One region of the Paenibacillus sp. 01T47 genome, then DNA from elsewhere that is predicted to be linked to it. Evidence: riboswitches for the same ligand, from Rfam matches in the RefSeq annotation. Region 1 holds a riboswitch; each other region holds the start of a gene.

What was found. A riboswitch is a leader RNA that binds a small molecule or an ion and turns the genes downstream of it on or off. The one in region 1 is predicted to bind cyclic di-GMP.
Region 2: another riboswitch for cyclic di-GMP. It lies ahead of AC1DOV_RS01300 (hypothetical protein); the one in region 1 lies ahead of AC1DOV_RS08820 (anti-repressor SinI family protein).
Region 3: another riboswitch for cyclic di-GMP. It lies ahead of AC1DOV_RS32850 (transglutaminase-like domain-containing protein); the one in region 1 lies ahead of AC1DOV_RS08820 (anti-repressor SinI family protein).

Annotation. Positions count from the first base shown of each region.
Region 1 covers NZ_JBFTPA010000003.1:320,451-322,776, forward strand. Annotated here, with positions in the region: gene galE (UDP-glucose 4-epimerase GalE) at 1-580, shown strand, start outside; cyclic di-GMP riboswitch class II at 778-859, shown strand; gene AC1DOV_RS08820 (anti-repressor SinI family protein) at 878-1,039, shown strand; gene AC1DOV_RS08825 (helix-turn-helix domain-containing protein) at 1,054-1,386, opposite strand; gene AC1DOV_RS08830 (asparagine synthase-related protein) at 1,717-2,326, shown strand, end outside.
Region 2 covers NZ_JBFTPA010000001.1:311,566-313,891, forward strand. Annotated here, with positions in the region: gene rfbB (dTDP-glucose 4,6-dehydratase) at 1-824, shown strand, start outside; cyclic di-GMP riboswitch class I at 936-1,020, shown strand; gene AC1DOV_RS01300 (hypothetical protein) at 1,376-2,110, shown strand; gene AC1DOV_RS01305 (copper amine oxidase N-terminal domain-containing protein) at 2,135-2,326, shown strand, end outside.
Region 3 covers NZ_JBFTPA010000034.1:35,425-37,750, reverse strand. Annotated here, with positions in the region: gene AC1DOV_RS32850 (transglutaminase-like domain-containing protein) at 180-989, opposite strand; cyclic di-GMP riboswitch class I at 1,002-1,080, opposite strand; cyclic di-GMP riboswitch class I at 1,130-1,208, opposite strand; gene lysS (lysine--tRNA ligase) at 1,375-2,326, opposite strand, start outside.

The DNA.
Region 1 (2,326 bases):
ACAAATTTTACTGGATCTAGCTAGTTCAGATAACAGCTGGGGAATAACGATCCTGAGGTATTTCAACCCTATTGGCGCCCATAAAAGTGGTCAAATTGGAGAAAATCCAAATGGAGTGCCAAACAACTTAATGCCTTACATATCGCAGGTAGCTGTTGGCAAGCTTAAGCAGTTGCATGTATTTGGAAATGATTATCCAACTGTGGATGGCACTGGAGTGAGAGACTACATTCATGTAGTAGATCTAGCAAAGGGGCATGTAAAGGCACTGGAAAACATGAGTAGAACATCAAATGTGAATATATATAATCTTGGCACTGGAAATGGTTACAGTGTGTTAGAGATGATTGCAGCCTTCGAGAAGGTAACTGGGCAAAGCATTCCATACGAGGTCGTTAGCCGCAGACCTGGCGATATTGCTGTTTGTTATGCAGATACGCTGAAGGCAAATGAAGAATTGAATTGGTTTGCAACAAAAGGAATAGAAGAAATGTGCAGCGATACGTGGAGATGGCAATTTTCAAATCCGAATGGATATGAAGAAGATACACTGTTGAAATCTGAACTTGCAGCAAAATAATATACTGAATAGCTCTGTTAATGAAGCAACATTTTGAGCTCCTAATTTGATCTAGCGGGCTCTATTTCCTTCCCCTGCTCCCTTTAACAATCATTAAATAAATTCGACAAAAAATGTAATTATCTTTCATTTTTGTGAGACAGGAAGCGACAGCATACGCAATTAGAGTGATTTATAATACATCTATAAACGAATGACAAGCATAGGGAGACGTTGAAATGCGTTTAGTATCTGGGCACCTTAAACGCATGGAGTCAGTGGTGCAACCGTCCCAAATTGAATGGGGGACATGGGAAAATGGTACTTACAAAATCAGAGGATAATCAGGATTTAGATATGGAATGGGTAGCATTAATCATGAATGCACGTTCTTTGGGGTTTAGCAAGGAAGATGTTAGAAAGGTATTACTATGTCTTGAAGAAAGCAAGAAAGATGATATACAAGAAACAGCCGTATAAAAGAGAATAAAGCGCTACTCGCGCTTTATTTTCCATTTATTGAATTCTAAAAATTCTTTAAATTGATCTTTGCTTACGCCAGAAGCCATTGCTTCTCGAACTAGATCGGCCCACTCGGTGTCTAGATTGCTAGTTTTACGATCATTGTTTTCATCGCTATTTAAAAATTCTTCAACCGTTACGTTTAATACTGCGCCTACCTTTTCGAGAAATTGAATCGAAGGATTTTGCTGGAGCCCTCGTTCAATAGAGCTTAAGTAAGATTTTGCGACGCCTGCCCGTTGCGACAACTCCGTTAGGGATAGGCCTTTTCTCTTGCGCAGCATCTGAATACGTTCTCCGATCATAGCAAACTCCCCCGTTATCTCTTCGTTGTAGACTAACACTATTATAACGAATAATTCTTAATTGCGAAAGCTTGTAAGTTTTAACGAATAAAAAATAAAATGACGTCTAAATTAGAAAAAAATAAGGTTAAACCCATTTCGAAATGTTGTTCTTATAAAAGAACGATGTTTCGTTTTATTTTGTGATATTTTGGTGAAAAAACGATTGACAACGTCTGTTTTCAAGTGTATTATTCAAATATGTTCTTTATTAAGAACTAAAAGACATTCAATGATGCTCGCATCTCGTTCGATTGAAGAACACGCTGGCTATCTAAATCGGAGGCACGAATGAGCGCAATAGCAGTCGTTTATGAAGTTGATCAGACAGCCCATGTGTTAGATCAGGGGAATAGACTGATGCAGCAATTATCGCGGTTTCCTTGCAATACAGCTCAAGCATGGAATAAGAACAATGTATTTGTTGGATGCCATAATCAATGGATTACACCAGAGTCTGTCGGGGAATGCAATCCCTATTATGATTCGGAAAGACGCTTAGTCATAAGTGCCGATGCAATTATTGATAACCGCATTGAGCTGTTTGAAGCATTAAATGTAGAGCTTGGCCGTAGAGTGCAAATCACTGATGCCGAACTGATTTTACTCTCCTATGCAAAATGGGGGGTTGAGTCACCCAAGCATCTGATCGGTGATTTTGCTTTTATGATATGGGATGAAAGAGAACAAAGAGTGTTTGCTGCTAGAGACTTCTCAGGTTGTCGAACATTGTATTATCACTGGAACGGAAACCGGTTAGCGATGTGTACGACGATGAAGCCATTGCTGGAGCTGCCAGATGTTCATAAACGTCTGAATGAGCAATGGATGGCACAGTTTTTAGCTATCAGCACAGTAATTGATGTTGTTGACGTTACACAAAATGTGTATAAGGATATTT
Region 2 (2,326 bases), on a different contig from region 1:
CAGATATTGCGGATCGTGACGCGATTACTTCAATTTTCGAATCGGAAATAATTAAGTATGTCGTACATTTTGCGGCTGAAAGCCATGTGGATCGCTCCATTACAGATCCAGGCGTATTCGTTCGTACGAATGTTTTGGGAACACAAGTGCTGCTGGAAGCTGCAAGGACATATGGAGTTACAAAATTTGTTCATGTCTCCACAGATGAGGTTTATGGTGATTTGGAGTTCGATCCGACAACCTTCTTTACAGAAGAAACACCGCTTCAACCTAACAGTCCATATAGTGCAAGTAAAGCGGGCTCTGATTTGCTAGTACGAGCTTATCACGAGACGTTTGGCATGGCTGTTAATATTACAAGGTGCTCAAACAATTATGGACCGTATCATTTTCCGGAGAAGCTTATTCCTTTGACCATATCGCGTGTATTTAATGATGAAAAGGTTCCAGTGTATGGAGACGGCAAGAATGTACGTGACTGGTTGCATGTATACGATCATTGTACAGCAATAGATCTGGTTCTACATGAAGGTATTAGCGGTGAGGTGTATAATGTAGGTGGTCATAATGAGCGTACGAATCTAGAAGTGGTAAAGACAATAATTAAGACGCTTGGAAAATCTGAAGATCTCATAGAATATGTTGAGGACAGATTAGGACATGATAAACGCTATGCTATTGACTCTTCTAAGTTAGAAAGGCTCGGATGGAAGCCAACCTTTAACTTTGAGACAGGGATAGTACAAACCATAGAATGGTATTTGTCCAACAAGATTTGGTGGGAATGTATTATTAGCGGTGATTATAAGAGCAATGATGAGTAATTAAGACTATATCTTGTTACTAACATCAGTTCTACATTGTTAACAAATATACCCTATACACCCCCCAACAATTTTGTTACCATACCATTAAACAAAACAACCGCATAACCCACACGATAAAGGCAAAACCATTGAAAAATGGTGACGCAAAGCTACAGGGGCTTATCTTTTAAAAGACTGCCAGCCAGCTACCGAATATCGTGCCTCCCGCGTGGTTTATGTGGAAACATGGAGGTTATTATTATGTTCATGCGCGCAAACGTTGTACGTGAATGGCATCAGCTCTGTATGGGATTCAATGAATTGCTGTGGAAAGATTGCTTAGATGAGAAAAAGCGCATGGAGATTTATTTGAGGATTGTTTATCACAAAAATAAACTAGCAGCTGTCTCATGAACTAGCACGTAGGGCGTCGTTAACAGATCTGAAAACGCTATATCCGCAAGCTGACGCCCCGTCACTATGAAGCGTCAGTTTTTTTATTTTAAAATCTAAGAAGGAGATTCATATGCAATCATTGCTTCTTTAGTGGCTCATATGAAACCAAAACAATGAAAAAAACGAACAAAACAATTTTGATTATCGCAGGTGCGCTCGTTGTTATCGGTATTGTCATTTATGGAAGCATGAGTCTCTATTCGAAGTTAAATCAGGTAGATGAACTGAATGGGCGTCTTGAAGAAGCTGCAGATAGTAATGCAGGGCAAGAGTCACCGAAGATTACGGAGCAGCCCAATGAACAATCTACTAATCAGACAGATCAGACTTCAGAACCTGATGCTACTCCATCACAAGAGCCTGATCTAGTTCCAACGACGCAGCCAGATGAAGTCCTTAAACCTAGTCCGAGCGCAACTTTGCCGCCAGATGAAGCGTCTAATAATGTAGACAAGGGACAAAAGCCGGATAAGGGATCTACAAACTCCGAAAATAAGTCCCAGAAGAAAAAAGAGATTGATGCTTCGGTTACAGCAAAGCTGGAAAAACTGAAATTTTCGTGTCAAGCAACCAGCAATAGCTTGGTTAAGCAGATTGCGAAAGAGCTTAGCGGGGATGAAGAAGCTACGCTTGCTACTATTCAAAGTAAATATCTGAATAAGGTATTTTCTGCGGAAGCCGATTGTGATGCCAGATTCAATCAATTAATAAGCAATGCCAAGAGCGAGTATAAAGCAGCCGATCTAGGTGAGCAAAGCTTTCCGGATTGGAGTGCGCAATACGAGAGTGCGAAGGCTGGTGCTAGAGCCAATGCGCTTGCAGTAATTGCAAACTCGCTAAACAAGTAAGCTTTACTATTCTGAGGAGGCTCTATGAAAAAGTCACGTATTCTATCTATTTTTCTGGTTGTAATGATGTTGTCATCCGTACTTGCAACCGCTGCATCCGCAGCAACCGAAACAATTAAGACAAAGACACAGCCCATTAAGCTGCAATTTGATGGACAAGCGCTTAAACTGCCCGATGGACAATATTCATTTATTCATCAAGGAAGTACATACGTA
Region 3 (2,326 bases), on a different contig from region 1:
TAGATAATATATCATAGGCGTATATAGCATTGCAAGTGTTTTTTTATTATTTACGAAAAAGTTTTCAACACTCCTATTTGCCTTCTAATTGCGCAATCGTTGCTTCGCTTCCTCCTCACCTATATTGAAGAAAGACATAAAAAAACGAGCTCTGCGATTTCCGCAAGCTCGTATAACTTCTAATATGTTTTTGTAACTGTATATTGAGCTGCATCCTTGATAAGCTCATACTTTTTCTTGCCCTTCTTTAGACCCGCATCAACTGTCGTATCAATCGTAACCCATTTCCCATCCAAGTACACTTCGTTCCAAGCATGATAAACATCCACATAAGTAGATTGTCCCATCAAGAGCTTCGTAGGGATATCCACGCTCCGCAGCATTGCCGCAAACAATGAAGCGTATCCGTAGCAGATATCCTTTCTCGATTTAAATGTGCGATCAATATTGGGGAGGTAATCAACTGACAGATTAGCAGCTAATTGATTATCATAACTTACATTCGTAATAATATACTCGTAGATTGCCTTTACTTTCTCCATATCCGTTTTTTTATTGCTCGCTAATTCTTTTGCCTTGACGATGGCGCTGCTCGCATTCGACCAGTCAATGTTCTGGATGGAATTCAAGTACAAAACCTTGTTGTCTTTCAAATCAAGCGTCACCGTTTCTTTCTTCGCCAGTTTGTATTTGTTGCCTGTTGTATTCTCTAGAACAGATATCGTATATTCGCCATTGCCAAGCTGCAATGGAAACTTCTCAGCTGTTTTTCCGCCGGTTAGATTATATGTATAGTTTGATGCGCCTTTTGCGATCATAAGCTTCGTTTTCACTTTAGTGTTCACTGCATATTGTACGGAGACAACACCTTTATCTAAATTCCCCGTATTGAGCCAATCAGAAGAGTCCGCTTCATTTGCCTGAACGACCGTTACATGGATGGATGCAAAAAGAACAAAAGCTGCGATGACTAACATAAATTTACGCATGAATATACTCCCTTCGGTAGCTGGCTGCCATCTTACGGAAGGCCCTTTAGCTTTGCGTCCCTACCTTTCGATAGGTTTGCCATTATCGTGTGAAGCGCTATGTGATGAATTTCCCTATAAAAACAAAAAAAGCCTGTTCATTCGGTAGCTGGCTGCCATCTTACGGAAGGCCCTTTAGCTTTGCGTCCCTACCTTTCGATAGGTTTGCCGTTATCGTGTAGCGCTTTATTAGTTCTATTCTACCATATGAATCTAGCAAATCAATAGATTGTACTACAATATCAATCATAATTTGAATGTTTTTAAGGATTGTTGTTGCAAATTCTCGATATTAGAAAAAAAGAACCGTTGGCTGCTAAAAGCCAAACGGTTCCTTGTTTCTTTCTTATTCAGCAGAACGCTGATCTCTCATATGAGGGAACAACAGTACATCACGAATAGATGGAGCATCTGTTAGAAGCATGATCAATCGGTCGATACCGATTCCTAGTCCGCCTGTTGGCGGCATGCCGTATTCCAGAGCGCGGATAAAGTCTTCATCCATCTCATGCGCCTCGTCATTTCCATGCTCACGCTCAACAAGCTGCGACTCGAAACGCTCACGCTGATCAATCGGATCGTTAAGCTCCGTAAATGCATTAGCATGCTCACGTGCTACGATGAATAGCTCAAAACGATCGGTGAAGCGTGGATCTGCTTCGCTCTTCTTAGCAAGCGGCGAAATAGCAACCGGATGTCCTGTAACAAAGGTTGGCTGAATAAGCGTGTGCTCACCGAACTGTTCAAAGAAAGCGTTGAGAATATGACCAAACGTCATATGCGGATCAACGGCAACTTTGTGTTCTTTCGCCAAACGATGGGCTTCCTCGTCGCTCATTTCCACGCCGAAATCTACGCCAGTCGTTTCTTTGACAAGCTCAACCATGCTGACACGGCGCCACTGAGGTGTCAAATCAATTTCTTGGCCTTGATAAGTGATTTTCGTTGTTCCAAGAACCTCTTGCGCAATATGTGCGATGACATTCTCTGTCAATGCCATAATATCCTTGTAATCCGCATAAGCCTCGTAAAGCTCAATCATTGTAAACTCTGGATTGTGGCGAGTCGAAATCCCCTCATTCCGGTATACACGGCCGATCTCATATACTTTCTCCAATCCGCCTACAATCAGTCGCTTCAAATGAAGCTCGATTGCAATACGCATGTAGAGCTGCATGTCCAGCGCATTATGATGCGTTTCGAAAGGGCGTGCTGCAGCACCGCCTGCAATGGAATGCAGCGTTGGTGTTTCTACTTCTAAATACCCGCGGGAATCTAGGTAGCGACGCATGGATTGA